DNA from 3 places in the Brachybacterium muris genome. Region 2 is predicted to be linked to each of the others. Evidence: predicted binding sites of a transcription regulator. Region 2 holds the regulator's gene; each other region holds the start of a gene.
What was found. Region 2 encodes HrcA, which represses chaperone genes, less so after heat shock. Its sites were predicted from a motif close to TTNGCACTCGNNNNNNNCGAGTGCNAA; they were not measured.
Positions count from the first base shown of each region.

Region 1: a site for HrcA is predicted at 6,994-7,020, ahead of groES (co-chaperone GroES). Genes of this name have one in related genera too.
Region 3: a site for HrcA is predicted at 6,630-6,656, ahead of groL (chaperonin GroEL). Genes of this name have one in related genera too.

Region 1 is NZ_JAFBCB010000001.1:575,596-585,980, reverse strand. It holds gene istA (IS21 family transposase) at 1-1,460, opposite strand, end outside; partial or broken gene JOD52_RS16930 (transposase) at 1,501-1,926, shown strand; gene JOD52_RS02680 (hypothetical protein) at 2,185-2,958, opposite strand; gene JOD52_RS02675 (pseudouridine synthase) at 3,009-3,902, opposite strand; gene JOD52_RS02670 (hypothetical protein) at 3,986-4,684, opposite strand; gene groL (chaperonin GroEL) at 4,980-6,566, opposite strand; gene groES (co-chaperone GroES) at 6,589-6,885, opposite strand; gene JOD52_RS02655 (hypothetical protein) at 7,066-7,668, opposite strand; gene JOD52_RS02650 (metallophosphoesterase family protein) at 7,722-8,597, opposite strand; gene JOD52_RS02645 (hypothetical protein) at 8,713-9,600, opposite strand; gene JOD52_RS02640 (hypothetical protein) at 9,666-10,385, opposite strand, start outside.
Region 2 is NZ_JAFBCB010000001.1:1,786,408-1,796,792, reverse strand. It holds gene lepA (translation elongation factor 4) at 1-801, shown strand, start outside; gene JOD52_RS08335 (MOSC domain-containing protein) at 867-1,574, shown strand; partial or broken gene hemW (radical SAM family heme chaperone HemW) at 1,571-2,413, shown strand; gene JOD52_RS08325 (ATP-binding protein) at 2,527-3,273, opposite strand; gene istA (IS21 family transposase) at 3,270-4,832, opposite strand; gene JOD52_RS08315 (hypothetical protein) at 5,027-5,314, shown strand; gene JOD52_RS08310 (DUF4870 domain-containing protein) at 5,412-6,323, opposite strand; gene JOD52_RS08305 (DUF3097 family protein) at 6,471-7,364, opposite strand; gene hrcA (heat-inducible transcriptional repressor HrcA) at 7,611-8,621, shown strand; gene dnaJ (molecular chaperone DnaJ) at 8,694-9,815, shown strand; gene JOD52_RS08290 (16S rRNA (uracil(1498)-N(3))-methyltransferase) at 9,857-10,385, shown strand, end outside.
Region 3 is NZ_JAFBCB010000001.1:471,434-481,818, reverse strand. It holds gene istA (IS21 family transposase) at 1-792, shown strand, start outside; gene JOD52_RS02195 (ATP-binding protein) at 789-1,535, shown strand; partial or broken gene JOD52_RS02190 (transposase) at 1,651-2,244, opposite strand; gene JOD52_RS02185 (type I restriction enzyme subunit R domain-containing protein) at 2,324-3,736, shown strand; gene JOD52_RS02180 (NYN domain-containing protein) at 3,733-4,467, shown strand; gene groL (chaperonin GroEL) at 4,775-6,412, opposite strand; gene JOD52_RS02170 (LytR C-terminal domain-containing protein) at 6,784-7,398, opposite strand; gene JOD52_RS02165 (DUF3263 domain-containing protein) at 7,449-7,754, opposite strand; gene JOD52_RS02160 (uracil-DNA glycosylase) at 7,866-8,645, shown strand; gene JOD52_RS02155 (potassium channel family protein) at 8,575-9,222, opposite strand; gene JOD52_RS02150 (TrkH family potassium uptake protein) at 9,287-10,385, opposite strand, start outside.

The DNA.
Region 1 (10,385 bases), 1.2 Mb from region 2:
GTGGCCAAGATCGGGTGCAGATGCGCATAGCGCGGTGAACGGACCCGTCCCGTCAGCGCGAGTGCGCAGGCCGCCTCGACCCGATCTACGGAGAAGCGGCGAGAGAGCCGTAGCACCGCCAACGCGGGATCCAGGCCCTGTTCCACGATCGGCACGGACTCGAAGATCCGCTGGATCACGATCACCGTGGCCGGCCCGACCCGATCTGCCCACGCCCGCACCCTCTGCGCGTCCCAGGCCTGGAAACGCTCGCCCGCAGGTAGGTCCGCGTCGTTGGTGCGGTACTCATTGCTCGCGGTCTCCGGGAGCAGCAGGTGACTGGTCAGTCGCTGGCTGCCCTGATAGATCTCCAGCGTCCGGGCCGTGATGCGCAGATCGACCTTCGCGCCGATGTGCGCGAACGGCGCGGAGTAGAAGTTCCGCGCGAACGTGACGTGCCCGTTCCTGCCCACTCGTCGTCCGTAGTGCCATGTCGAGATCTCGTAGGGCACCGCCGGCAGCGGCGTCAGCAGCGGCCGCTCCTCCGCGTCGAACACGCTGGCGCGGGATCCGGGCCGCTTCTGGAACGGCTCCGCGTTATAGGCCTCCATCCGCTGCCCGATGGCGGCTGCAAGTTCGGGCAGGGACGTGAATCGCTGATCCCGCAGCCCGGCGATGACCCAGGTCGCGACGTGCGCGACGGTGTTCTCCACGCTCGCCTTGTCTTTCGGTTTCCGCACCCTCCCCGGGAGCACCGCCGCCGAGTAATGCGCTGCCATCTCGCGATACGCATCGTTCAGGACGATCTCGCCCTCGCGGGGGTGCTTCACCACACCGGTCTTGAGGTTGTCCGGAACGATCCTCGGGACCGTCCCGCCCAGCGCCTCGAACATCGCTACGTGCGCTCGCAGCCAGGACTCCTGGCGCATATCCAGCGCCGGGAAGCAGAACGCGTAACGAGAAAAAGGCAGGCAGGCAACGAACAAGAACACCTTCGAGACCTCGCCGGTGACCGGATCGGCCAGCTCCATCGTGGGGCCGGACCAGTCGACCTCCACGCTCTGGCCGGCCTTGTGACCGACTCTCGAAGCGGCACCGGTGACCATGACGTGGTGCTGGTAGGTGCGGCAAAACCGGTCATACCCCATCGCCGGATCCCCAGCCGCCGTGGTCGCGTCGAAGTACTCGCCGTGCAACAGCTTCAGCGTCACGCCGACCCTGGCCATCTCTCGATGGACCTGTTCCCAGTCCGGCTGTGCGAACACGCTCTCGTGCTCGCCCCGGCCCGGGAACAACCGGGCATACACCTGCTCATCGGCGACGTCCGCGATATCGCCCCACCCGATCCCTGCAGCGTCAGCGGCCTCGAACACCGCCCTCACGGACTTGCGGGACATGCCCTGCGAGGACGAAATCGCTCGCCCCGACAGACCTTCTGCGCGCAGCTGGAGCACCAGCTTCGCCCTGATCTTCCGTACCATTCCAGATTGCTCCTTCCGCCGCGTGCCCTATACACACGGCGGAAGGAGCGTAGACAGAGCGGCCCCAACGACACCACTGGTGGTCCCGAACGACGCCACCGCTACGGCAGCGACGTGGCACCCGAACCCTCGATCAGCGGACCCCAGCGAGGCGAATATTCACATCAAGGAGCAGCTCCGCCGCCTGCTGGCCACCGACACCCTGGCCCAGGCCTGGGACGAACGGATGCGGATGGGTTACTTCGTCCAGATCGCGAACATTCCCGAGGCGACCAAGCTCTACGACACCATCGTGACCTGGTGGGACGCGATCGAGGTCCTCATCCTCACCGGCGCGACCACCGCCCGAGTCGAGGCAGCGAACACGGGCATCAAGAACATCAAACGCACCGGCCGCGGCTTCCGCAACGCCGAGAACTACCGGACCCGTATCCTGCTGGCCAGCGCCGCGAGAACCGCAGCGTGAATACCCGCCACAGCAGACCCATTCACCACGAACCACGAAGAGCCCCCAAACAGCGTCTGCTACAGATATGCGCTCGGTCACGATCACGAACGATCCGTGCGGCAATGGTGCGCAGCAACGGACGAATCGGAACCGGGTATGTCACTACGCTCCAGCAGTTCGCTGAGTCACGCTGGGACGCGATGCGAGCTGCATCCAGGTCACCGAGTCTGCAGCGCGCCCTCGAACGGATCCGTCAGATGCCCCTTTGAGCGACGCTCACAGCTGCGCGCTCGGATCACCCTCGCGCGGGGGCTCCTTGCCTCCCACCACCCGTCGAACGCGGTCGAATTCGGCCTGGAAGGCTCCCTCGTCGTGCCCGTAGTCGGGCTGCCAGGGCATGCCGAGCCGCTGGGCGAGCTCCCGGTTGTTCTGCTCGCGTCGGGCCCGGCGCGCCTCGTCCACCAGGACGCGGCGCGGTGGTGCCGCTCGCAGACCGGCGGCAGTCTGCAGCATGCGCAGACCGTCGAAGGAGGCCTGGTCCCAGCCGATCTCCGGGATCAGCCACTGGCGCTCCTGCGCCGCATCGTCGCGGATCCCGATCAGCGCCAGGGACCCGCGCTCGGCCTCCCCCACGGCGTAGACCACCTGGTCCATGCGGGCTCGGTCCGTGGTGCGCATCCCCTTGCGCAGGGCCAGGGCACCGTGCTGCTCATCGAGCAGGGCGACCCGGCGGGTGAACACCAACGGCACGAACGCCCACAGTGCGAACAGGCCCCACAGCAACAGCGCACCGACAAGCAGCTGCGTCCACGCCGGTTCGAGCATCTGCTCGAGCGGTCCGCGGTGCCCGTCCAGGATGCGGGTTCGCCGCCACTGCTGCAGGCCCGCCCCCGCGAAGGGAGACAGCAGCAAGGAGATCAGGGGCAGCCCGATCAACACCCCGGGCAGGTAGCGGGCCCTGATGCTGGGGCCGACGAGCACCGCGCCGGACCGGGTGCGGCGGGGGGCCGGCGCGGTCGCGGCGTCGCTGAGCGTCTCACCGGTCGTCACCCTCCCAGGGTACGGGGCCGGCCGCGGGCTCTCACCGTCGATGTCGCCATTCATGACGGGGGTCCCGGCAGGTCGAGCGCGGAGGTGAACCGTCGCTCCTGCCCGGTGACGGGGTCGGTGAAGGCGAGGGAGCGGGCCAGCAGCTGCAGCGACCCGACCGGATCACGAGGCGTGGGGTAGAGGTCCTCCCCCACGATGGGCATGCCTCGGGAGGCGAGCTGCGCGCGCAGCTGGTGGGTGCGGCCAGTGAGCGGTCGCAGCCGCAGGGTGAGGGTGCCGTCCAGCTCGACGGCGGCCACCTCGACCTCGGTGATCGCGTTGGGCTCCCCTGCCACCAGGCGGGTGAGCAGATCATCGCGCTCCTTGACCAGGCGATCGCGCAGCACCGTGCGCGCGCCGACCATCGTGGGCAGATCAGCCGGCACGGCGGCGCCTTCGCGGTACGGCCCTACCCGGGCCAGGTACTCCTTGAGCACCTCACGGCGGGCGAACAGCTCCTGGTAGGCACTGCGTTCGGCAGGATCCACACCGAAGGCCAGCACGCCGGCGGTACGACGGTCCAGGCGATGCAGGGGACTGAGCGTGGTGATGCCGGTGGAGCGGCGCAGGCGCACCAGGGCGCTGGAGAGCACGTGGGTGCCACGTGGCATCGTGGCCATGTCGTGGGGCTTGTCCACCACCAGCAGATGGTCGTCCTGGTGCAGGATCGGCAGGTCCATCTCCGGCACGGCTTCCTCGCGCAGCTCTCGATGGAACCACAGCTCGTCGCCGGGCTCGACCGGGGCGTCGGCGGCCCAGGCGGTCCCGTCGGCCCGCACGATCTCACCGCGCACGAAGCGCTCGTGCAACGGCGTCGCCTCTGGGTCACCCAGGGCGGGGAACCTGGTCAGCAGGCTATCGAAGGCGATGCCCTGCGCAGCGTCACGAGCGACCCGGTGGCGCACGGGGTCGAGGCCGTCACGCTGAGGCAGCGGGGGTGCCGACCGGCGGGCACGGCTGCGGGCGGCTCGCCCTGGCCGGAAGTGGCTCACAGCCCCCACACGACGAAGGTGTACACGTTGTGGAACACGTAGAACACCACCAGGCCCAGCAGCAGCAGGTTGGGGTGGCGGTCGATGAAGGTGAGTGCCTGGGGCACCTGCTTGCGCAGCTCGCGTGGCCTGATCGCGTCGTAGTGGTCCACGGGCACACCGGCGTTCTCGGCGTGCCGCAGCACCGTCTCCTGGGCACGGTCGCCGAACAGGCGGCTGGAGACCGCGAGCATCCGGTGGTCGTGCGCATCCATCAGGTACACGCCGTCGTAGCTGGTCTCGCCGGAGTCGAGCGCCTCAGCGGGGCTGGCGCCACGATCGATGTCCCGCACCGCGATCACGCGGGCGACGTCCTTCCACGGCGCCTCCAGCGTGCTGCGGCACAGGCCCTGGAGGCGGAAGCCCTTCTCATCCACGTGCAGCCAGGCGGTGACCACCCGCAGCACTCCGATCACCGCCAGCACGGCGACGGCCACCCACAGCAGCAGAGGCAGGGTGAAGCCCAGGTCGCTGGTGAGGGCGGGGTCGCGCCACAGGCGCTGCCCCACGAAACTGATGATCACCAGGAACTCCAGGACCACCACGAACACCAACGCGATCAGCAGTGTCCCCAGCACCACGCGCCCCGGGGGGCTGAAGGTGCGGGTGGGCTCGTTCGCCTCAGCCGATGGCTGATGCTCCCGTTTACTGTCCACTGGCGCTCCTGTCGATCCACGGCGGCGCGGCGTTCTCCGCACCGGTTCGTTCCCTGCACTCCGATGCCGGCGAGTTCCCGATGCTTCCTGAGTCTAGGCGGTGACGGCCCCTGGTCGGCCCCATGACCAGCACTGGGCACCGGGTGTCGCGCGCCTGCGAGCTGTTCAGGCACGACGAAGCGGGCCGCCCCGGGGTCTCCGGTGCGGCCCGCTCCCTGCCGTTCGGTCAGACCGACGGCACTGCTGTGACGCAGGGATCAGATGATGCCCTGACGACGATCACGCGATCGCGCGATCAGTCCTCGTCCTCGTCCTTCTTCTCGACCACGAGGGTCTCGGTGGTCAGGACCAGGCCCGCGATCGAGGCCGCGTTGCGCAGCGCCGAACGGGTGACCTTGACCGGGTCGATGATGCCGGCGGCCACCAGGTCGACGTACTCGCCGGTGGCGGCGTTCAGGCCGTGACCGACCTGCGCCTCCTTCACCTTCTCGACGACCACGTAGCCCTCGAGGCCCGCGTTCTCGGCGATCCAGCGCAGCGGCTCGGCGACGGCCTTGGACACGGCGCGTGCACCGACGGCCTCGTCACCGCTCAGGCCCAGGTCGCCCTCGAGAGCGGAGGCCGCCTGGACGATGGCGCTTCCGCCGCCGGCCACGATGCCCTCCTCGATGGCTGCACGAGTCGCGGAGACCGCGTCCTCGATGCGCATCTTCTTCTCCTTGAGCTCGACCTCGGTGTGGGCGCCCACCTTGATGACGGACACGCCGCCGGCGAGCTTGGCGAGGCGCTCCTGGAGCTTCTCGCGGTCCCAGTCGGAGTCGGTGTTGGCGATCTCGGCGCGGATCTGCGCGACGCGATCGGCCACGGCCTGCTCGTCACCGGCACCGCCCACGATGGTGGTGGTGTCCTTGGTGATGACCACGCGGCCCGCGTGGCCCAGCACGTCGGTGCCGACGGTCTTCAGGTCCAGGCCCAGGTCGGAGGTGACGACCTGCGCGCCGGTGAGCACCGCGATGTCCTGCAGCATCGCCTTGCGGCGGTCGCCGAAGGCGGGGGCCTTGACGGCCGCACCCTTGAAGGTGCCGCGGATCTTGTTGACGACCAGCGTGGACAGGGCCTCACCGTCGACGTCCTCGGCGATCACGAACAGCGGCTTGCCGCCCTCGACGACCTTCTCCAGCAGCGGCAGGATGTCGGCCACGGCCGAGATCTTGCCCTGGTGCAGCAGCACCTGGGCGTCCTCGAGCACGACCTCCTGGCGGTCACCGTCGGTGACGAAGTGCGGGGAGATGAAGCCCTTGTCGAACTGCATGCCCTCGGTGAACTCGAGCTCCATCGCGGTGGTGGAGGACTCCTCCACCGTGATGACGCCGTCCTTGCCGACCTTGTCGAAGGCCTCGGCGAGCAGCTCGCCGATCTCGCGGTCCTGACTGGAGACGGCCGCGACGTTCGCGATCTGCTCCTTGCCGTCGACCTCGATGGCGATCTCGCCGAGCTTGGCGGAGATGGCCTCGACGGCCTTCTCCATGCCGCGCTTGAGGGAGGCGGGGGCCGCACCGGAGGCCACGTTGCGCAGCCCCTCGTGCACAAGGGCCTGCGCGAGCACGGTGGCGGTAGTGGTGCCGTCGCCTGCCACGTCGTTGGTCTTGGTGGCGACCTCCTTGGTGAGCTGAGCGCCGAGGTTCTCGTAGGGATCCTCGAGCTCGATCTCACGGGCGATGGTCACGCCGTCATTGGTGATCGTGGGGGCGCCCCACTTCTTGTCCAGCACGACGTTGCGGCCCTTGGGGCCCAGCGTCACGCGGACGGTGTTGGCGAGCTTGTCGACTCCGCGCTCCAGGGCGCGACGAGCCTGCTCGTCGTAGATGATCTCTTTCGCCATGTGGATCTAGACCTCAGTCCGTTCAGTTCTCGATGATCGCGAGGATGTCGCGCGAGCCCAGCACCAGGTACTCCTGGTCGCCGTACTTGAGCTCGGTGCCGCCGTACTTGGAGAAGACGACCTTGTCGCCGACCTTGACGTCGACCGGGATGCGCTCGCCCTTCTCGTCGAAGCGGCCGGCGCCGACGGCGACGACCTCGCCCTCCTGGGGCTTCTCCTTCGCGGTGTCCGGGATGACCAGGCCGGAAGCGGTGGTCTGTTCAGCCTCGAGCGGCTTGATGACGACACGGTCCTCGAGGGGCTTGATGGAGACCGACATGCGGCTCACTCCTTCATGAAGTAATGACTCTGGTGAGTTCGGGGGCCAGGGATCCCGGTCCCGGTCGTCGTCGCGGTGCCGACCGGGGAAGATCCCTCCTGGCAGCTTCTGGCACTCTGGGCTGTCGACTGCCAACGACGCCAACTCTAGGACCCTGTTGGCACTCATGCAAGGCGAGTGCTAACAGCGTCGGGGTGTTCGCGCAGAGCCGATCACCAGCAGGGCGGTTCCCAGCAGCAGCGGCCCCGCCGCGACGGCGCCCGCGATCACCACCGCGAGCCACTCGGCGAGCTCGGCCCCCATCAGCTGGTGGTAGTTCAGATCGTCGATGGAGAAGACGATCGCCGCCAGCAGGGTCATCGGCGCAAGGACCGTTCCCACCAGGGTGAACGTGAGCCTGGCGGAGGTGCCGTCGGTCCAGCGACCGGCCACGCCGTGGGCGACGCCCAGCGCCACCACGGTCACGGCCATGGCGATCATCGGGACCGGCCACAGCGCCGGCAGGGATGAGAGCAGATCGCTGTAGCGCAGCGGCATCATCGCGATCACCAGGCGCACCACGGCCAGCAGTGCCACCGCGGCGCTCACCACCGTGGCGATCCACTGGACGGTGCGCACCGCACTGCGTTCGGCGCTGCTGGGAGAATGCCCGGGGGTGCGGCGCTCCGGCGCCGATGATCCGCGGGCGCGACCGAACAGGCCGCGCTCTGACGCAGGTGCCGTACCGGGGGCCGACGAACCCGGGCGCTCCCATGGCGGGACGGGGTCACGGAGTGCGGCCATCGGTCCTCCTGTGGTCGGCCGGGGTGAGGGGCTGGGGGCCAGGTGGTGAAGGGTCAGCGTCCGGCGGCATCGATGATCGCCTGCACCTCGCCCGGGCCGAAGTCGTACACAGGGATCTGGACGTCCCCGGCATCGCCCCCGGGTGTGTCCCCCGCGTTCGGCCACAGGGAGGTGATGATCCTGGGTCTGGCCGCCCCGGTCTCGTCGATCTCCAGGAGGCTCGCCCCGGACAGGGCGAGGGACCTCTCGTGCTCGCCGGCGGCCACCGGGTCCACCACGTTGGTGATGCCGGGGACCACGTGCACGGGGATCCCTGCCAGGTCCCCGGTCATCTCGTGGTGGTAGTGGCCGGACAGGATCACCCGCACGTCACTGCCGGTGAGCGCCTCACCTAGTTCATCGAGGCCGTCGAGGTCCAGGGCACGCAGCATCCGGGTGGCGGCCACCAGCGGCGGGTGGTGCACCGCCAGCACTGTGCCGCGAGCGGCGGGCCGGGCCAGCACCTCACGCAGCCAGTCCAGCTGGGCAGGGTCGAGGTGGCCGTAGCCGGCACCGGGCACGCTGGAGTCCAGCACCACCACGCGGACCCCGTCGGCCGTGGTGATCGCCCGGTCCTGGTAGCGCGGGTCGTGATCACCGGGCCCGGCCAGCTCCGCGTATGCGGCGGGCACGTCGTGGTTGCCCATCGCCACCGCGAGCGGCGCCCCGAGCCGGGCGGCGAAGGGATCCAGCAGCTCGTGCAGCAGGCGGTAGCTCTCCACGGTCCCGTCCTCGGAGGCGTCCCCGGTGTGCACCACCAGGTCCACGCGCTCAAGGCCAGCCAGGTGCTCCAGCACCCCGCGCAGGGCTCTGGTGGTGTCGATGCGTCCGTAGTGGCGGGCGGCAGGGTCGCCGTACAGGTGGGTGTCGCTCAGGTGCAGGATGCGCATGTCGGTGAGACTAACGGCCCCAGGTGACCAGGAGGTGACCTCGCCCGACCTGTCCGGTCAGGGGACGTAGAAGGGGATGTCGTCCTTGGGCAGACCGGCCTGCTTCCGGGCGCGTTCACGATGCACGGCACCGATCAGGGCCGCTGCCAGGGCGAGGACCGCGAACGCACCGCCCAGGATCCCGGCGGTGACGTACTCCGGCTCGGTAAGGGCCATGACGGCCGGGAACAGTCCCACTGCCATGTTCCACAGCCCCGCCACCGGCGCAGTTGCGTGCCAGCTGCTCCTCGAGCTCCGCGTCGCGGCGGTCCATCTCCCGCTGCAGCTCCGCGACGGGGTCGCTCTGCTCGGAGGTGAGCTCCGGTGCCACGGCCGTGCCATCCTCTGTGCGGCCGCTGTGCACCATGGTGAACCAGCCGCCCACCAGTGCCATCAGAGCGGGCCGGTTGGACACCCCGGCGATGCGGCGCAGGGTGGGGCGCGGCATCGCGCTGAGCACATCCACGATGCGGCCCACCTCCCCCGGGCCGGGCGGCTGAAGGGGGGTCTTCCACCGGTGACCGTCGGTGATCCACTGGACGTGGCCCTGGATGGCCTGCTCGTCCTCGCCGCGCCAGCCCTCGGAGGCGGCGTAGCGCCGCAGGTCGGTGAGGGCACCGTCCAGGGCATCGCGCCGGATCCCCATGATCTCGGGCCGGATCTGCCGGCGGACCAGCTGTTCTAAGGCCTCCTCGGCCACCGGGAGCAGGATCGCGAGGGCGCGCCCCAGGTCGTCGTCCAGCTCGGCGCGCCGGCGGCGGGGCAGGGAGTCCAGCGGTGGGGTGGCGAGGGTGCCGCCCGGTCCGCCGTGCAGGGCGCTGTCCCACTTCTCGTACAGGGGCCGCAGCTCCCCCAGCGGCCGCACCGTCTCCTCCCGCACCCCGAGAGCGAGCAACAGCTGACCTGCCGCGACCCACACGAAGGCCGGGTCCTCCGCCCATTCCAGTTCCCACGGTGCGCTCATGATCGTGCCCCTGTCGTCATCATGCCCCCAGTCAGCCAGGTCGTTCCCCTACCAGCGTGTGCTGGTCAGGGCACCATACCCACCGGGATGTCGTAGTCCTCCTCGGCAAGACCGGCCCGGCGCCTCGCGCTCACCCGCTGCACCGAACCGACGATGCCGAGCACGGCTCCGACGACGGTGAGGATCCCACCGAGCACCGCGGTGATGACAGATCCTTCCTCGACCAGGGCGTAGATCAGCGGGAACAGGCCCACCCCGAAGTTCCAGGTGCCCCAGGCGGCCAGCATGCCCCCGGCCGTGGTGGAGCGCAGCGCCTGCTGGCGTGCCGAGGCCGAGCTGTCGCCTCCGAAGGCCATCACCGTGAGCATCACCAGGGCCACGATGTCGACCACAGCGGTGACGGCTCCGGTCATCAGCATCCCGACCCCCAGCACCAGCAACCCCGCCACGACGACGGTGGGAGCGATGCCCACCAGGCTCATCTTCGCGATCAGTGACCAGCGGTGGTCGTACGTCGTCTCGCGGCTGCTGGTGTGCATGCTGACCGCACTGGGTGCAGGTGGTGGGGAGCTGCCGATGTCGGAGCGGCGCACCGCGGCCAGGCCGCTGCCCACCAGCGCCATCAGCGCCGGCGTGCTGGTGACCTTGGTGATGCGCCGCAGGGTGCGCCGCGGCATCCGCCGCAGGATCGCGACGATGCGCCGCACCTCTCCCGCGCTCGCCTTGGCGGGCGGGGTCTCCATGCGATGCCGGGACTCGATCCACCGCAGGTGCTCCTCGATGGC
Region 2 (10,385 bases):
GGCTTCCTGGGGCTGCTGCACCTGGAGATCGTGCGCGAGCGCCTGGAGCGCGAGTTCAACCTGGACCTCATCTCCACAGCCCCCTCGGTGGTCTACAACGTCGTGATGGAGGACGGCACCGAGGTGGAGGTGCTGAATCCCTCCGACTTCCCCGAGGGCAAGGTCAAGGAGATCTCCGAGCCCGTCGCCAAGGCCACCATCCTGGTGCCCAGCGAGTTCGTGGGCGTGGTGATGGAGCTGTGCCAGTCCAAGCGCGGCAGCCTCGGCGGCATGGACTACCTCAGCGAGGACCGCGTGGAGCTGCGCTACACCGTGCCGCTGGCGGAGATCGTGTTCGACTTCTTCGACCAGCTCAAGTCCCGCACCCGCGGCTACGCGTCCCTGGACTACGACGTCTCCGGTGAGCAGACCGCCGACCTGGTCAAGGTGGACATGCTGCTGCAGGGCGAGCCGGTGGACGCCTTCAGTGCCGTGGTGCACCGCGACAAGGCCTACAGCTACGGCGTGGAGATGGCCGGCAAGCTGAAGAACCTGATCCCGCGCCAGCAGTTCGAGGTGCCGATCCAGGCAGCCATCGGCTCCCGCGTCATCGCCCGCGAGAACATCCGCGCCATGCGCAAGGACGTGCTGTCCAAGTGCTACGGCGGCGACATCTCCCGTAAGCGCAAGCTGCTGGAGAAGCAGAAGGAGGGCAAGAAGCGGATGAAGAACATCGGGTCCGTGGAGGTCCCCCAGGAGGCCTTCATCGCCGCTCTCTCCTCCGACGCCGCCGACACCGGCAAGGACAGCAAGAAGAAGTAGGGAAGCGGTTCGTAGAGGCGAGGGACCGTTCACCTCGACACCCACTGGACGCTGGAGGAACCCGCATGAGCACCATCGCAGCCGTCTGCACCGTCACCCAGCTGTTCCCGGTGCCGGACTCGGGCCTGATGAGCGGGATCGACAAGCGTCCCGTCGACGGCCCGGTCACCCTGCTCACCCACGGTGTGCTGGGGGACGTGCAGGGCGACTCTGAGCACCACGGCGGCATCTTCAAGGCCGTCTACGCCTACTCCCGGGAGGTGCGGGAGGCCTTCGCGGCCGAGCGCGGCGAGGACCTTCCCGACGGGTTCTTCGGCGAGAACCTGGTGACGGCCGGTCACGACACCGATGAGGTGCTGATCGGCGAGCGCTGGCGCATCGGCAGCGCCCAGATCGAGGCCACCTGCCCCCGCAACCCCTGCGGCACCTTCGCGCTGCGCATGGGGGACCGCCGCTGGGGCCGCCGCTTCACCGAGGAGGGCCGCTGCGGTGCCTATTTCCGAGTGCTCGCCGAGGGCGAGGTGCGCGCCGGTGATGCGATCGAGGTGCTGCACCGCCCCGATCACGGCGTGAGCATCGGCGATGCCTTCCGGGGTCTGGACGCGCAGCAGGCCCGCGCCCTGCTGGACTGGGCCCAGCACAGCGGGACCGTGCTGTACGAGTCGCTGGTGCAGTCGGCCCTGACGGTTCTCGAGCGCGCGGGCGAGCAGTACGACTACCCCGAGCGCCTGCGCTCCACCGGACGCGGGCTGGGCCTGGGGATGGGTCTGTGACCGTGGCCAAAGACCTCTCGGTGTACATCCACGTGCCGTTCTGCGCGGTGCGCTGTGGCTACTGCGACTTCAACACCTACACCGCCACCGAGCTGGGCGGGGGCGGCTCCCAGCGCGAGTACCCCGCCAACGCCATGCGCGAGATGGACCTGACCGTCGCCGCCGATGCTGCCGAGGGCTACTCCTACGACCAGGTCTCCACCGTGTTCTTCGGCGGGGGCACCCCCACACTGCTGCCCGCCACGGAGCTGGTCGCGATGCTCACCCACCTGCGGTCGTTGATCCCGTTGGCTCCGGGCGCAGAGGTCACCACCGAGGCGAACCCCGACTCCGTCACCCCGGAGTCGTTCGAGCAGCTCGCCGCCGGTGGCATCACCCGGGTGTCCATCGGCATGCAGTCCGCGATCCCCTCGGTGCTCGCCACTCTGGACCGCACCCATGACCCGGAGCGGATCCCGAAGGTGGTGCAGTGGGCACGCGAGGCAGGCCTGGACGTCAGCCTGGACCTGATCTACGGAACCCCGGGGGAGACCCTCACCGACGTGGAGACCTCCGTGCGCGCGGCACTGGCCTGCGGGGTGGACCACCTCTCGGCCTATTCGCTGATCATCGAGGGCAACACGGCGATGGCCCGACGGCTGCGCCGCGGGGAGATCACCCCGCCGGATCCTGACGACATGGCCGACAAGTACGAACTGATCGACGATCTCACCGGTGCCGACGGCCTGTCCTGGTACGAGGTCTCCAACTTCGCCCGCACCCCGGAGCACCGCTCCCGGCACAACCTGGCCTACTGGCAGGGGAAGGACTGGTGGGGGATCGGGCCCGGTGCGCACCGCTGAGTATTCGTAGTCGTGGGAGCCACCGAATCTTGCTCTTGGGGACCGCCGATCGTGCCGACGGGGGCCAGTAGCCGCCGCGGTGGGGACCACTGGCTCCCGCCGGCATCGGGTCACTGGGGCAGTGCGGTGTGTTCTCGCATGTTCCTGTCGCCGGTGTCGATCCAGATTGTGTTGTGCACGATGCGGTCCATGATCGCATCGGCGTGGACTGCTCCACCGAGCCGGGCGTGCCAGTCCTTCTTCGGGTACTGGGTGCAGAACACGGTCGAGCCGGTGTCATAGCGGCGCTCGAGCAGTTCCAGCAGCATCGAACGCATTCCCTCGTCAGGATGGTCCAGCAGCCACTCGTCGATCACCAGCAGCGAGAACGTGGAGTACTTCCGCAGGAACTTCGTCTGGCCCTGCGGCTTGTCCTTTGCCAGGGCCCAGGCCTCTTCGAGGTCGGGCATTCGGATGTAGTGGGCTCGGAGCCGGTGCTGGCAGGCCTGCTTCGCCAGCGCGCAGCCGAGGTAGGACTTCCCTGAGCCGGTGAAGCCCTGGAAGACCACGTTCTGTTGCCGCTGGATGAAGGAGCAGGTTGCCAGTTGCGCGATCACGTTCCGGTTCAGTCCCCGTTCCTCGACCAGATCCAGCCGCCGCAGGTCCGCTCCGGGATAACGCAGCCCCGCCCGGCGGATCAGACCCTCGACCTTTCCATGATTGAAGATGGAATGCGCCTCGTCCACGATCAGCTGGAGCCGTTCCTGGAACGACATCCCCAGCACGTGAGCCTCATCCTGGGCATCGATCGCGTCCAGCAGCGCGGTCGCGCCCATCTCGCGCAGCTTCCGCTTCGTGTCGTTATCGATCACGCTCACCGGACACCTCCGGCGTAGTAGTCGGCGCCACGGACGTATCCGCCGTCTTCCGCGGGTTCCTCGCGGGGTGGACGCAGGGCGGCGACCTTGTCCTGCCCGGTGGCCAAGATCGGGTGCAGATGCGCATAGCGCGGTGAACGGACCCGTCCCGTCAGCGCGAGTGCGCAGGCCGCCTCGACCCGATCTACGGAGAAGCGGCGAGAGAGCCGTAGCACCGCCAACGCGGGATCCAGGCCCTGTTCCACGATCGGCACGGACTCGAAGATCCGCTGGATCACGATCACCGTGGCCGGCCCGACCCGATCTGCCCACGCCCGCACCCTCTGCGCGTCCCAGGCCTGGAAACGCTCGCCCGCAGGTAGGTCCGCGTCGTTGGTGCGGTACTCATTGCTCGCGGTCTCCGGGAGCAGCAGGTGACTGGTCAGTCGCTGGCTGCCCTGATAGATCTCCAGCGTCCGGGCCGTGATGCGCAGATCGACCTTCGCGCCGATGTGCGCGAACGGCGCGGAGTAGAAGTTCCGCGCGAACGTGACGTGCCCGTTCCTGCCCACTCGTCGTCCGTAGTGCCATGTCGAGATCTCGTAGGGCACCGCCGGCAGCGGCGTCAGCAGCGGCCGCTCCTCCGCGTCGAACACGCTGGCGCGGGATCCGGGCCGCTTCTGGAACGGCTCCGCGTTATAGGCCTCCATCCGCTGCCCGATGGCGGCTGCAAGTTCGGGCAGGGACGTGAATCGCTGATCCCGCAGCCCGGCGATGACCCAGGTCGCGACGTGCGCGACGGTGTTCTCCACGCTCGCCTTGTCTTTCGGTTTCCGCACCCTCCCCGGGAGCACCGCCGCCGAGTAATGCGCTGCCATCTCGCGATACGCATCGTTCAGGACGATCTCGCCCTCGCGGGGGTGCTTCACCACACCGGTCTTGAGGTTGTCCGGAACGATCCTCGGGACCGTCCCGCCCAGCGCCTCGAACATCGCTACGTGCGCTCGCAGCCAGGACTCCTGGCGCATATCCAGCGCCGGGAAGCAGAACGCGTAACGAGAAAAAGGCAGGCAGGCAACGAACAAGAACACCTTCGAGACCTCGCCGGTGACCGGATCGGCCAGCTCCATCGTGGGGCCGGACCAGTCGACCTCCACGCTCTGGCCGGCCTTGTGACCGACTCTCGAAGCGGCACCGGTGACCATGACGTGGTGCTGGTAGGTGCGGCAAAACCGGTCATACCCCATCGCCGGATCCCCAGCCGCCGTGGTCGCGTCGAAGTACTCGCCGTGCAACAGCTTCAGCGTCACGCCGACCCTGGCCATCTCTCGATGGACCTGTTCCCAGTCCGGCTGTGCGAACACGCTCTCGTGCTCGCCCCGGCCCGGGAACAACCGGGCATACACCTGCTCATCGGCGACGTCCGCGATATCGCCCCACCCGATCCCTGCAGCGTCAGCGGCCTCGAACACCGCCCTCACGGACTTGCGGGACATGCCCTGCGAGGACGAAATCGCTCGCCCCGACAGACCTTCTGCGCGCAGCTGGAGCACCAGCTTCGCCCTGATCTTCCGTACCATTCCAGATTGCTCCTTCCGCCGCGTGCCCTATACACACGGCGGAAGGAGCGTAGACAGAGCGGCCCCAACGACACCACTGGTGGTCCCGAACGACGCCACCGCTACGGCAGCGACGTGGCACCCGAACCCTCGATCAGCGGACCCCAGCGAGGCGAATATTCAACCGCCACCGGGACGGGCGGCGCTCTTGGAACGTGAAGCACCCCAGCCGGTACGCGGCCCAGCTCGCCCAGCAGACGCTGCCGGTGGCAGAGTCCGAACTGGTGGACGCCGAGGCCCGGCAGATGGAACGCATCATGCTGGAGCTGCGCATCATCGACGGACTGGACGTGGCCGTGGTCCCGCAGTCCCAGAGACCGATGCTGGAGGTGCACCGCGACCGCGGCCACCTCGAGCCCGAGGCACTGGCCCAGGGCCGTGCCGTGCTCACCCGCTCGGGCCGGCTGCTGGCCGATGCGGTGATCCGCGACCTCGTGCTCTGAGGCCGGCCCCAGCGGACAGTGCCCGGTGAGCAACCACCCCCGACGGCGCAGTGCCGACGGGGGTGGAGCGGCTGACGCTATGCGGGGTGAGGGGTGCTCACTTCACCAGGCGGATGTTGACCGGGTAGTTCCACCACGTGCCCTGGTTCGCCTTCACGGCCCCGATGATCGAGAAGATCAGCTGGACCAGGGCGGGGACGCCCACCAGCGGGAAGATCGCGAAGCCGAAGCCCAGGGTGATCACCCCGAAGATGCCGAGCACCACGGAGAGCACCACCTGGCAGATCACCACGGCGATGGCGCCGTTGAGGGCCTCGGCGGCGTTGTACCGGATGAACCGGTCACGGTCCTTGTACACCAGGAAGATGATCAGCGGACCCACCCAGCCCAGGAAGCCCCAGCTGAAGAGGTGGCCCAGCACCACGGAGAGGTGCGAGAGCATCGACCACAGGCGGGAGTCGGAGTCCGAGGTGGGCTGTCCGGACAGCGGTCCTTCGTACACGCCCTTGATGCCCGCCGGCGGTACATTGCCGTTCTGCGCACCCTGGGCGCCGTACGCCGGGCCCTGCTGACCGCCGTACCCGGCCCCCTGCTGATACCCATGACCGGCACCCTGCTGCCCGGCATAGCCGGGCTGCTGCCCCGCGTGATCGGGCTGCTGGCCTGCGGGGCCGGAGCCCTGCGGCGCGCCGTAGGCAGCACCTGCACCTGCGGCGGCACCGCCGGCTGCGGGAGCCGCGTACGGATCGGCCGACTGCTGCTGACCCGCCTGATAGACGTAGGGGTCATGGGGATGCGCGGCGGCCGGATCACCGGTGCGGTCATCGGCCGGCTCAGCGGGTGCGCCGTCCAGAGCCGTGGCGTCGTGGGCGGGGCTCGAGTACGGATCGGCGGTGACGTCGTCCGCCGGCTGCGCAGGTGCGCCGTCGAAGGCGCCGCGCTGATCATCTGCGCCGGGCTGACCCGGCTCGTTGCGGTAGGGATCGTAGGGATGCGACTGCTCGTTCATGGTTCCCCTCTCGATGGTGACGCGGGACCGGATGGCAGCCTGCGTCGTGGTCGGATGCCTCCAGCCTAGCGAGAGCACCTGGATCGGTCCCTGCGGCGCGCCTCCGAACCCGCCGGGGGATAACACCCGGCCCTCCTCGATGGGCCCTCAGCCCTCGACCGTCACCCAGTCGATGAGCTCCTCGATGCGGCCCGACAGCGTGGGCTCCACATCCGCGTAGGACCTCACCGTCGCCAGGATCCGCTGCCATCCCTCGGCGATGTCGGCCTGGTCCCGGTGGGGCCAGCCAAGAGCCGCCAGGGTGCCCACCTTGATGTCGGTGCCGCGAGGCACGTGGGGCCAAGCCTTCAGCCCCACCCGGGCCGGGCGGACCGCCTGCCACACGTCCACATAAGGGTGACCGAGCACCGCCACGTTGCCGCGGGCGCCCGGCAGGCGCATCACCTGCTCGGCGATCCGCGACTCCTTGGACCCGGGCACCAGGTGGTCCACCAGCACCCCCAGGCGGCGGCCAGGACCGGGAGCGAAGTCCTGCACCCGCTCCACCAGATTGTCGGCACCGTCCAGCATCTCCACCACCACGCCCTCGATGCGCAGGTCGTGGCCCCACACCTTCTGCACCAGCTCGGCGTCGTGCTTCCCCTCCACCCAGATGCGGGAAGCGCGTGCGGTGCGCGCCTTCGCCCCCTCGACGTACACGGAGCCGCTCGCGGAGCGCTTGGGGCCCGACGGCTCCGCGCGGCGCTGCGGCAGGGTGAGCACCACCGGCTTGCCGTCGATCATGAATCCGGGGCCCAGGGGGAACCCGCGGCGGCGCCCTCGGCCGTCCTCCAGCTCCACCACGTGCACGCCACCGGCCTTCTCCACCCGGGTGATGGCGCCGGTGAAACCGGTGGCGGCGTCCTCGACCACCAGGTCCCGCTGGGCCAGGACCTCGCGCGCCACCGGGCGGCGGCGATGGTGCGAGGGGGGAGCGGAGGAGAGCACGTCGCGGCCGTAGCGGTCGGCGGGACGGGAAGCACGGTCGGACACGGCCCACACGGTACATCGGGGCGGTGGACCCACCGGGGAGCGCCACCCAGCGGGTGCATGTCGTCGTCGCCACAGCCCATCCGGCCCCCGGCCGTCACCGCCGCCCCGGCCTGCTCGGCCCGTGGCGAACACCTCCCGGCGCACCCCGTGCGCTCCGGTGACGGGAGCGTAGGATTGGCACTCGGCAAGCCCAAGTGCTAATCCTGGGAGTCGGGCGCGCCCGCCCGAGCATCCCCCTACCGGTCCCTGCAGGAGGTGAGAGCGACGGACAGTCGGAAGCTGCAGATCCTCGGCGCCATCGTCGAGGACTACGTGTCCACCCGCGAGCCCGTGGGCTCGAAGTCCCTGCTGGACCGCCACGACCTCGGGGTATCCGCCGCCACCGTGCGCAACGACATGTCAGTGCTGGAGGAGGAAGGGCTGATCACCCAGCCCCACACCTCCGCGGGCCGCGTGCCCACCGACAAGGGCTACCGCGCCTTCGTGGACCACGTGGCCACCGTCAAGCCGCTGTCAACCTCCGAGCGGCGCGCCATCCAGGCGTTCCTGGAGGATGCCGGTGACGTCGAGGAGCTGCTGCTGCGCACCGTGCGGCTGCTGGCCCAGACCACCCACCAGGTGGCGATGGTCCAGTACCCCGCCCGCAAGCAGGCCCGCATCCGCCACGTCGAACTGGTGAAGGTCGCCGATGCCCTGCTGCTGGTGGTGCTGATCACCGAGTCCGGCCGGGTGGACCAGCGCACCGTGCCCCTGCTCGCGGCGCGCGACGCCGCCTTCTACGAGGGGCTGCGCGACCAGCTGAACCGGGCCGTGTCAGGGCGCGAGGTGACCGACGTCGAGCGGGCCCTCGTCGATCTGATCGACGCGCAGCCGCCCAGCGAGCAGGCCAGCGTGGCGGAAGTGGCCTCGGCACTCACGATCCTGGCGGCCTCCCGCGCGGAGGACCGCATCATGATGGCCGGCACCGCCAACATCGCCCGCTCCGCCGAGGACTTCGCACGCGACGTGGAGCCCCTGCTGGACGTGCTCGAGGAGCAACTGGTGCTACTGCGCCTGTTCACCGAGATGCACGCCCAGCCCGGCTCGGTCGAGGTGCGCATCGGATCCGAGCTGCAGACCGAGGCCTTCACCCAGGCCGCCGTGGTCGGTGCCGGGTACGGCGCCGGCTCCCACCTGGCCATCCTGGGCCCCACCCGCATGGACTACGTCACCGGTATCTCGACCGTGCAGGCCATCGCCCGCTACGTGTCCCGCTACCTCGAATGACCCGGCGCCGCGCCCGGCAGCACCCGGGCCCGTGCCCCCGACACCACCGTCTCCCCTGAAGGACTCCGCACCGTGAACGAGGACTACTACGACCTGCTCGGCGTCTCCCGCGACGCCTCCACCGAGGAGATCAAGAAGGCGTACCGCAAGCTGGCCCGCACCCTGCACCCGGACGTCAACCCCGATCCCGAGGCCGCCGAGAAGTTCAAGAAGGTCTCCCAGGCCTACGAGACCCTGTCCCACGCCGACAAGCGCCGCCAGTACGACATGGGCGGCGGCCCCGGCATGGGCGGCTTCCCCGGGGGCGGTGCAGGCTTCGACTTCAACGACATCTTCGACATGTTCGCCGGCGCCGCCGGCATGCGCGGTGGCCGCGGGCAGGGCCCCGTCCCGCGCCAGCGTCGCGGCAGCGACGTGCTGCGTCGCGTGGGCATCGAGCTGCGCGACGTGGTGTTCGGGACCGAGAAGGAGATCCGCTTCCGCACGGCGGGCCGCTGCGAGCGCTGCAACGGCTCGTGCTGTGAGCCCGGCACCAGCCCCACCCGCTGCACCGCCTGTGGCGGCTCCGGGCACGTGCAGCGCGTGGCCCAGTCACTGCTGGGCCAGATGGTCACCATGGCCCCCTGCCCCACCTGCGAGGGCCACGGCGACGTGATCGAGTCCCCCTGCACCGCCTGCTCCGGCCATGGCCGTGTCACCACCGAGCGCGACGTCACCGTGCGCATCCCCTCCGGCGTGGAGAACGGGACCCGCATCCAGCTGCGTGGCGAGGGCGAGGTCGGTGAGGCCGGCGGACCGGCCGGCGACCTCTTCGTCGAGCTCAGCGTGGCCGAGCACGACACCTTCGTGCGTGACGGCGAGGACCTGGTCACCACGGTCGAGGTGCCGATGACCTCCGCCGCCCTCGGTGCCACGGTGCCCCTGGAAACTTTCGACGGGGTCCAGGAGCTGGACATCCGTCCCGGCGCTCAGCCCGGCGAGGAGATCACCCTGAAGGGTCTGGGCGTCACCCCGCTGCGTCGCGAGCGACGCGGTGACATCCGGGTGGTGCTGGACGTGGACATCCCCACCTCCCTGACCGACGAGGAGCGCGACCTGCTGGAGCAGTTCGCCCGCATCCGCGGTGACGAGGCCACCCGCCGAAACGGACAGGGCCCCTTCGCCAAGCTCCGCGAGCGCCTGCGCGACCTCTGACCCCTGCCTGAACCGCGCGTCCCCGGGAAGCGAGACCCCTCATGCCCACCACCCCCTCCGCCTTCCTGATCCTCGACGACGCTCTGGCCAGGTCCGCTGTCGGCGCCGAGCTGACGCTGGATGGCGAGGAGGGCCGCCATGCAGCGAAAGTGGCCCGCATCGGGGCCGGGGAGCAGATCCTGCTCACCGACGCCGCCGGCAGGCAGGTGCTCGCGGAGGTCACCACTGCCCGCAAGGAAGCGCTCGACCTGCGGCTGCTGGCCGATCCCTCCGCTCCGGTGGAGCGCTCACCGCGCCTCACCCTGGTGCAGGCCCTGGCCACCGGAGGGCGCGACGAGCAGGCAGTGGAGTCGGCCACCGAACTCGGTGTGGACCGCGTGGTGCCCTGGCAGGCCCAGCGCTCGGTCGCGGTGTGGCGAGGGGAGAAGCTGCGCAAGGGACGCACCCGCTGGGAGAACACCGTGCGCGCCGCTGTGAAGCAGTGCCGCCGCCCCGGCATCCCCGTGGTCGACGAACCGGTGAGCACCGGTGAGCTGGTCGAGGACGTTCACCGGTGCACCGCAGGCGGCG
Region 3 (10,385 bases), 1.3 Mb from region 2:
GAGAACACCGTCGCGCACGTCGCGACCTGGGTCATCGCCGGGCTGCGGGATCAGCGATTCACGTCCCTGCCCGAACTTGCAGCCGCCATCGGGCAGCGGATGGAGGCCTATAACGCGGAGCCGTTCCAGAAGCGGCCCGGATCCCGCGCCAGCGTGTTCGACGCGGAGGAGCGGCCGCTGCTGACGCCGCTGCCGGCGGTGCCCTACGAGATCTCGACATGGCACTACGGACGACGAGTGGGCAGGAACGGGCACGTCACGTTCGCGCGGAACTTCTACTCCGCGCCGTTCGCGCACATCGGCGCGAAGGTCGATCTGCGCATCACGGCCCGGACGCTGGAGATCTATCAGGGCAGCCAGCGACTGACCAGTCACCTGCTGCTCCCGGAGACCGCGAGCAATGAGTACCGCACCAACGACGCGGACCTACCTGCGGGCGAGCGTTTCCAGGCCTGGGACGCGCAGAGGGTGCGGGCGTGGGCAGATCGGGTCGGGCCGGCCACGGTGATCGTGATCCAGCGGATCTTCGAGTCCGTGCCGATCGTGGAACAGGGCCTGGATCCCGCGTTGGCGGTGCTACGGCTCTCTCGCCGCTTCTCCGTAGATCGGGTCGAGGCGGCCTGCGCACTCGCGCTGACGGGACGGGTCCGTTCACCGCGCTATGCGCATCTGCACCCGATCTTGGCCACCGGGCAGGACAAGGTCGCCGCCCTGCGTCCACCCCGCGAGGAACCCGCGGAAGACGGCGGATACGTCCGTGGCGCCGACTACTACGCCGGAGGTGTCCGGTGAGCGTGATCGATAACGACACGAAGCGGAAGCTGCGCGAGATGGGCGCGACCGCGCTGCTGGACGCGATCGATGCCCAGGATGAGGCTCACGTGCTGGGGATGTCGTTCCAGGAACGGCTCCAGCTGATCGTGGACGAGGCGCATTCCATCTTCAATCATGGAAAGGTCGAGGGTCTGATCCGCCGGGCGGGGCTGCGTTATCCCGGAGCGGACCTGCGGCGGCTGGATCTGGTCGAGGAACGGGGACTGAACCGGAACGTGATCGCGCAACTGGCAACCTGCTCCTTCATCCAGCGGCAACAGAACGTGGTCTTCCAGGGCTTCACCGGCTCAGGGAAGTCCTACCTCGGCTGCGCGCTGGCGAAGCAGGCCTGCCAGCACCGGCTCCGAGCCCACTACATCCGAATGCCCGACCTCGAAGAGGCCTGGGCCCTGGCAAAGGACAAGCCGCAGGGCCAGACGAAGTTCCTGCGGAAGTACTCCACGTTCTCGCTGCTGGTGATCGACGAGTGGCTGCTGGACCATCCTGACGAGGGAATGCGTTCGATGCTGCTGGAACTGCTCGAGCGCCGCTATGACACCGGCTCGACCGTGTTCTGCACCCAGTACCCGAAGAAGGACTGGCACGCCCGGCTCGGTGGAGCAGTCCACGCCGATGCGATCATGGACCGCATCGTGCACAACACAATCTGGATCGACACCGGCGACAGGAACATGCGAGAACACACCGCACTGCCCCAGTGACCCGATGCCGGCGGGAGCCAGTGGTCCCCACCGCGGCGGCTACTGGCCCCCGTCGGCACGATCGGCGGTCCCCAAGAGCAAGATTCGGTGGCTCCCACGACTACGAATACTCAAGGAACATCGCTACGTGCGCTCGCAGCCAGGACTCCTGGCGCATATCCAGCGCCGGGAAGCAGAACGCGTAACGAGAAAAAGGCAGGCAGGCAACGAACAAGAACACCTTCGAGACCTCGCCGGTGACCGGATCGGCCAGCTCCATCGTGGGGCCGGACCAGTCGACCTCCACGCTCTGGCCGGCCTTGTGACCGACTCTCGAAGCGGCACCGGTGACCATGACGTGGTGCTGGTAGGTGCGGCAAAACCGGTCATACCCCATCGCCGGATCCCCAGCCGCCGTGGTCGCGTCGAAGTACTCGCCGTGCAACAGCTTCAGCGTCACGCCGACCCTGGCCATCTCTCGATGGACCTGTTCCCAGTCCGGCTGTGCGAACACGCTCTCGTGCTCGCCCCGGCCCGGGAACAACCGGGCATACACCTGCTCATCGGCGACGTCCGCGATATCGCCCCACCCGATCCCTGCAGCGTCAGCGGCCTCGAACACCGCCCTCACGGACTTGCGGGACATGCCCTGCGAGGACGAAATCGCTCGCCCCGACAGACCTTCTGCGCGCAGCTGGAGCACCAGCTTCGCCCTGATCTTCCGTACCATTCCAGATTGCTCCTTCCGCCGCGTGCCCTATACACACGGCGGAAGGAGCGTAGACAGAGCGGCCCCAACGACACCACTGGTGGTCCCGAACGACGCCACCGCTACGGCAGCGACGTGGCACCCGAACCCTCGATCAGCGGACCCCAGCGAGGCGAATATTCAGCCGGAGCTCGGCGGTCGCGCCAAAGCCATGGTGGTCACCGATTCCCGCGCTGCTGCGGTCAAGTACGCCCGGTCGTTCCGCCGCATCTGCACCGAGGAAAAGCTGGACCTCCATGCCCTCGTCGCCTTCTCCGGCGACGTACCCGATCCAGAGATCACAGCCCTGCCCGGCACGAGACCCCCGACTGTTACTGAGACCAGTGAGAACCCTCAGCTCAAAGGCCGCGACCTCGCCAAGGTATTCGCCGGGCCGGACGAGCACGTACTGATCGTCGCCAACAAGTACCAGACCGGCTTCGACCAGCCACTACTGGTGGGAATGTACGTCGACAAACAGTTGTCGGGGATCGCCGCCGTGCAGACGCTCTCGCGCCTGAACCGCATGGCACCGGGGAAGTCCGACACCTACGTGCTGGACTTCGTCAACGACCCCGAGCAGATCCTCGCTGCGTTCCGCGAGTACTACGAAGACGCAGAGATCACCACGGAGTCAGACCCAGACCTCGTGATGGACATGCACGCCAAGCTCGAGCAGGCCGGGATCCACACCCCGCAAGAGGTGGATCTCTTCTGGGAGGCGTGGACACGCAAGGGCGCCAAGCACACTGACCCCGAGCGACACATCAAGCCAGCCGAGGACCGCTTCGGCGACCGCTGGCGGCGCGCACTACTGACCGGTGATCGCGCCGAGCGGGACGCCCTCATCGACTACCGCTCCACCCTCACGCAGTACATCAAGGCCTACGCTTTCTTCTCCCAGCTGGTCGACTACGGAAACCCCCGGTATGAGAAGTTCAGCGCCTTTGCCGACCTGCTGGCCCGGCGCCTGCGCGGTTTCACCGACGAGGACCCCACCCCTGACGAGGTCGACGTCTCCGACATCGTCCTGACCCACTACCGCCTCCAGAAGATCCGCGAGGACGATCTCAAGCTCGGCGAGATCGAGCCCAAGGGCCTCACGGGGATGACCGAGGCGGGCATGGCCGCCGCCCGCGAGCGGAAGCGCGAGCGCAAGACGGAGATCATCGACAAGGTCAACCGCTATCTGGGCGGGCTCGATGTACCGGACGACTACAAGCTCAGCGGCGTGGAGAGCCTGCTCGCCGAGGTCGTCACCGATCACACCATGCAGGCCATCGCCCACTCCAACTCCCGCATCGACTTCGCTGCCGCCCCGGGAATGAAGACCGTGGTCGAGAACGCCGTGTGGAGCGTGGAGGAATCCAGCGGCGCCGTTATCAAGCACCTGCGGGACATGCCGTGGGAGGACCTGCGGGCGATGCTCATGGACGTGGGCCTGTACGAGCGGCTGCAGGAGGCGGCGTCGTGAGAATCGGGGTATACATCGACGGGTACAACCTCTACTACGGGGCCCGGCGCCTCGCCGGCAAGTCGACACCCGGCTGGCGCTGGCTCGACGTGCGCGCACTGTCCCGGCGCATCATCTCCACGAGCTCCACATGGAGCAACTGGAGTCTGAAGCGCGTTATCTACTGCACCGCGCGCATCAGTGGAGCGAGCAACCCCATTGGTCAGAGAGAGCAGGACGTCTATCTCAGGGCACTGACTCGGTCCGGATCGGTGGACCACATCGAGTACGGGAACTACGTCGCACGGGTCGCGACGGCGCCCCTTGCCGTGAACTCGGCCAAGGGCAAGCCTGTGCTCACGACATCAGCGTGGCCGGTGATGGTGCAGGACTCCACAGGATCAGCCGTTCCCGATGCGACATTCATGGTCTCGGTGGCACGCCGAGAAGAGAAGGGATCGGACGTGAACGTCGCCTCTCACTTGTTGATCGACACGCTCACCAACGTCATCGACGCAGCCGTGGTCATCTCCAACGACAGCGATCTGGCCATGCCGATCAGCGCGGCTCGTACCAGGGTTCCCGTCGGCCTCATCAACCCAACCCCTGGGTACCTGGCTGGCAAGCTCAGCGGTACGCCTAGCGAAGGAGTGGGGAACCACTGGTGGTACCAGCTGACACATTCCGACCTCACCAGCTGCCAGCTTCCCGATCCCGTCGCAGGGAAGGTCCGGAAGCCTCAGCCGTGGTGAAGGGCCATCCGGGTTGGGATCTGGCTGTACGAATCGACACGCTTCCCTGCACGTAGGTTGTCCGCTCGGCCAACTGCACTCTATATTTGGTGCACACCACCCGACCCCTCTGGGGTCGGGTTTTTCTTTGCGCTGAGGCACCTCCATCAGCGGCCTCGTCACCACGATCCCGCGTGGGCCATCTCCCGAGACACCCGCGTCCGTCGCATCCCTCCGGTTCCGGCAAGGAGCTCCGCCTGTAGCACAGCGCCCCGCCCCGGATTACCCGGGACGGGGCGCTGATCGCTGATGAGTGCTCAGCGGCTGGTCACATCATGCCGCCCATGCCACCCATGCCGCCCATGTCGTCGCCACCGGCGGGAGCCTTGACCGGCTCCGGCTTGTCGGCCACGACGGCCTCGGTGGTGAGGAACAGGCCGGCGATGGACGCGGCGTTCTGCAGAGCGGAGCGGGTCACCTTGACCGGGTCGAGGATGCCGGCCTTCAGCAGGTCCTCGTACTCGCCGGTGGCCGCGTTCAGGCCCTGGCCGACGGGAAGGTTCTTGACCTTCTCCGCCACGACGCCGCCCTCAAGACCGGCGTTGACCGCGATCTGCTTGAGCGGTGCCTCGATGGCGACCTTGACGATGTTGCCACCGGTGGCCTCGTCGCCCTCGAGGGCGAGCTTGCCGAAGGTGTCCGCACCGGCCTGCAGCAGCGCGACGCCACCACCGGCGACGACGCCCTCTTCCACGGCGGCCTTGGCGTTGCGCACGGCATCCTCGATGCGGTGCTTGCGCTCCTTCAGCTCCACCTCGGTCGCGGCGCCGGCCTTGATGACGGCGACGCCGCCGGCCAGCTTCGCGAGGCGCTCCTGGAGCTTCTCGCGGTCGTAGTCCGAGTCCGAGTTCTCGATCTCGGCGCGGATCTGCTTGACGCGACCGGCGATGCGGTCGGCGTCGCCGGCGCCCTCGACGATGGTGGTCTCGTCCTTGGTGACGACGACCTTGCGTGCCTGGCCCAGCAGCTCGAGGCCGGCGGTCTCCAGCTTGAGGCCCACCTCCTCGGCGATGACCTGGCCGCCGGTGAGGATCGCCATGTCCTCCAGCATCGCCTTGCGGCGGTCGCCGAAGCCGGGGGCCTTGACGGCCACGGACTTGAAGGAGCCGCGCAGCTTGTTGACCACCAGCACGGCGAGGGCTTCGCCCTCGACGTCCTCGGCGATGATCGCCAGCGGCTTGCCGGACTGGATGACCTTCTCCAGCAGCGGCAGCAGGTCCTTGACGGTGGAGATCTTGGAGCTGGTCAGCAGGATGTACGGATCCTCGAGGACCGTCTCCTGACGCTCGGCGTCGGTGACGAAGTAGGGCGAGATGAAGCCCTTGTCGAACCGCATGCCCTCGGTGAGCTCCAGCTCGAGGCCCATGGTGTTGGACTCCTCGACCGTGATCACGCCCTCCTTGCCGACCTTGTCCAGGGCCTCGGCGATGAGCTCGCCGATGGCCGGGTCGGCCGCGGAGATGGCGGCGGTGTTGGCGATCTGCTCCTTGGTGTCGACCTCCTTGGCCTGCGCCAGCAGGGTCTCGGAGACGGCCGCGACGGCCTTGTCGATACCGCGCTTCAGGGCGATCGGGTTGGCGCCGGCGGCAACGTTGCGCAGGCCCTCCTTGACCAGGGCCTGAGCCAGGACGGTGGCGGTGGTGGTGCCGTCGCCCGCGATGTCGTCGGTCTTCTTGGCGACCTCCTTGACGAGCTCGGCACCGATCTTCTCGTAGGGATCGTCGAGCTCGATCTCCTTGGCGATGGAGACGCCGTCGTTGGTGATCGTGGGTGCGCCCCAGGACTTCTCGAGCACGACGTTGCGACCCTTGGGGCCGAGGGTGACCTTGACGGCGTCGGCGAGCTGGTTCATACCCCGCTCGAGACCGCGCCGGGCCTCCTCGTCGTATGCGATGAGCTTGGCCATGTGTGGAATCTCTCCCGTGTGGTGTGGTGTCCACCCGACCCTGTGCCCGCGACGGACGAGACCCGCAGCCGTGTTCATGTCCCACGGCTCCGGACCCCTCACGGGGTCGGAATGTTCGTGGTCGGCAGGCGGCTAGCGCCTCCGATCAGGCATCCGCTGGTCGAGCGTGAACACCCAGAGGCGTTGTCACTCCCGACCGGTGAGTGCCAGATCATCATAAGCACTCTCCACCCGAGAGTGCTAACCCTCCGAGGTGCTCCGGGTGCGCCCTGGGTGAACGAGCTGCGCGCCGTCTCCGCGCAGGGGAACGAGAGGCACGGGAACGACGGGCACGGGGGCCACGGGCACAGAGACTGCAAGGGCGGGGCTGATCAGCCCTCGTCGCCCTCGCCCTCGCCGCCCTCATCACCGCTGCCGGGCTCGGTCACCGCCACGAAGGTGATGCGGGACTCGTACTCATCGCTCTGGCGGGCCTCACCGGCGCCGACCTCCTGCGCGAGGGCCTGGGCGGTGTCGGCATCGGCCTCGTCGCGGTAGAACACCACCGGCTCCTGCTGCACGTTGTCGGCGGTGCCGATGCTCACCTGCTCCCAGCCGGAGCCCTCGAGGGAGTCGCGCCAGGCGCCGGCCATGCCGTTGATGCCGCCGGCGTTGATGACCATCACCGGGATGGAGCGATCAGGTTCGGGGGCCGGGGCCTCCTCCTCCTGGCCTTCGCTGCTCTCCTCCTCCGCAGGAGCCTCCTCGGTGGTCTCCGATGCGGCGGGCGAGGTGGGGTCACTGGCGCGGTCGTCGCCGTCCCTGCCCATGCCGCCGATCAAGAACAGCAGCACCAGCAGCGTCACGAAGGCCGCCGCGATGATGACGAGGTAGATGAGGTTCTGACGCCAGAACGGCTCCTCGGCGCGGTGCGCACCGTGGAACGTCGCGGCATCTGCCTCGTCGTCGAATCGATCGGGCGGGTACGGGTACTGGGTATCGGCCACGGGCCTATTAAACCCGTTCGGGCCGGCAGGGGGTGGGAGCACACGCCTGCTCAAGCCACCCTGTGGTCCGGCGATGCGGTGGAGAGGTCGTCGGCCGAGGTGCGCCGGTCCCGCAGGCGGTTCACCAGGGCAGGGGCGGCGCGCAGTGCTGCCGGGTCGTCCAGCAGGGCGTTCAGCCGCACGTAGTAGGCGGTGCGGGACATGGCCAGCTGCTCGCGGATCACGCGCTCCTTGGTGCCCACGAAACGGAAGGTGCGCGACTCCAGTTCGAGGATCCGCCGATCCCGCTCGGACAGCTCCTCCCCTGCGCCCTCAGGGCGGGACGGCTGATCGGAGTGCGCATCGGCGGGGGGCATGGGCCGAGCGTACGCGGGCGGCGGCTCGCTCCCGCAGCGGCGCGCCGGACCTCGTCGAACCCCGTGGTCGGACACGCATCGCCACTTCGGCCAGCATGGAACACTGTCGCCATGCCGAAGCCGCTCGCCCAGATCATCGCTCCCGACTGGGCCGAGGCCCTCTCCCCCGCCGAGCAGCAGATCCATGCCCTGGGTGACTTCCTGCGCGAGGAGGCCGCTTCGGGTCGCGGATACCTGCCACACGGCGAGCACGTGCTGAGGGCCTTCACCCGTCCTCTCGCCGAGGTGAAGGTGCTGATCGTGGGGCAGGACCCGTACCCCACTCCCGGGCATCCCATCGGGCTCTCCTTCGCCGTCGAGGAGCACGTGCGTCCCCTGCCCCGCAGCCTTGCGAACATCTACTCCGAGCTGCAGGCGGACCTGGGCATCCCGCCCGCCGCACACGGTGACCTCACCGCCTGGCAGGAGCAGGGGGTGCTGCTGCTGAACCGGGTGCTCACCGTGAGGCCCGGCTCCCCCGGGTCGCACCGCCGGCGCGGCTGGGAGGAGATCACCGAGCTCGCGATCCGTGCACTGGTGGCCCGCGGCGGGCCCCTGGTGGCGCTGCTGTGGGGGAAGGACGCCCAGTCCCTGGTGCCGATGCTGGGAGCGGTCCCCTACGTCGCGAGCCCCCACCCAAGCCCCCTGTCGGCCTCCCGCGGGTTCTTCGGTTCCAGGCCGTTCTCGCGGGTCAACGAACTGCTGGCCCAGCAGGGCGGCCAGCAGATCGTCTGGCAGATTCCGTCGACCGACAGCGGCACGGCAAGCACGGATCGCGACCTCAGTCCAAGCGGCCGAAGCGCTCCAGGTTCGCCTCCTGCCCGGCGACGATCAACTGATCACCTGGGTTGAACGTGGTCTGCAGGGAGACGTACTCCCAGTCCCGCCCGGCCGGGCAGCGGGCGATCAGGCGCACATCGAAGCGTTCCGCGATGCGGGCATCGGCCGCGGTGCGGTGCAGCAGACGGTTGGGGACGGGGAACAGGCCCATGGCAAACCCCCGCCCGTAGGTCACCCATTCCTCGGCCCGATCCGCGATCCGGTGCGCGACCCGTTGCCCGGTCTCATGCTGGGGTTTGATCACGTTGGCCACCCCGAGCTGGTCGAGGATCTGCGCGTGGTCGGCCGATTCGGCCTTCGCCCAGAGGTCCTCGACTCCGGCCCGCAGGAGGTGGGAGCACGCCAGCACGCTGGCTTCCAGGCGGCCGCCGACCGCGACGACGACCCGGTCGGCATCGCGCACCCCGAGCTGGGAGTGCACCTCTTCGCGGGTGATGTCCGCCCGCACCACATGGGTGAGACGCCCGTCGTGGTCCTGCACCACGGTCTCATCCTGGTCGACCCCCAGGACTTCGACCCCCAGGCGCGTCAGTTCGACCGCGAGAGCGGAGCCGAACCGGCCGAGCCCCAGCACCACGACGCTGCGCACGTGGTGCTCCTCATCCTTCGGATCGCGGCGGGACAGCAGGGTTCGATGGGCCGATGGCGTTCGATTAGCCAATGAGGGGTCGCTCCTTCGGTGGTTCGTACAGCAGGGGCCGAGGCCGCAGTGCCAGGGCGGTGCCCAGGGAGATGGGGCCCACTCGCCCCACGAACATGAGCAGGGCGAGGATCAGGCAGGACGCATCGCTGAGCTGCGGAGTGATCCCGGTGGACAGGCCGGTCGTGGAGATCGCAGAGGCCACCTCGAACAGCACCCGGTCGAGGGGGTGGTCCTCCAGGGCCATCAGCGCGGCGGTGGCCCCCAGCAGCATGATCGACATCAGCCCCACGACGGTCACCACCTGCCGGTTCACCCCCTGCGGGAGCCTCTTGCCAAAGGCGATGACGTGGCTGTCGCCGCGCAGTTCGCTGCGGATGGTGAGCACCAGGATCAGCACCGTGGTGATCTTCAGGCCGCCCGCGGTCCCGGCGGGGCCACCGCCGATGAGCATGAGGATGACGGTGCTCAGCCAGGTCTCCTCCCGCATCGCGCCCACGTCCACCGCGTTGAACCCGGCCGTACGGCTGAACACCGAGTGCAGCAGGGCGTTGAGCACCTTCTGCGGCCAGTCCATCGGCCCGAGGGTGCCGGGGTTGGAGTGCTCGGTCAGCAGCGTGGTCACCAGCCCGGCCAGCAGCAGGATGGGGGTGCCGGTGAGGACGAGTTTCGTGGTCAGCGTCCAGTGCCGGGGGCCGTGCCGTCGTCGCAGCAATTCGGCGATAACGGGGAAGCCGAGCCCCCCGGCCACCACGGCCGCGGCGAGCGTCAGCGTCACCAGGGGATCGTCGGTATACCGGATCAGACTGTCACTGTGCGGGGAGAACCCGGCGTTGTTGAACGCGGAGACCGCGTGGAAGACGGCACTGCCCGCCGCTGACAGCACGGGAAGCCCGTCACGCAGGGCGAAGGCGGTGAACAGGATCGCGGCCACCACCAGTTCGATGAGGAGGGAGGTGACCACGATGCCTCGCACCACCGCGCCCGCGTCGCCCAGTTCGGCATGGATCTCCCTGCCCGCGGTCACCCGTGCGCGCAGGCCCAAACGACGCATCGTCACCAGTCCCAGGAGAGTGGCCAGGGTCATCACCCCGGTTCCCCCGATCTGGATC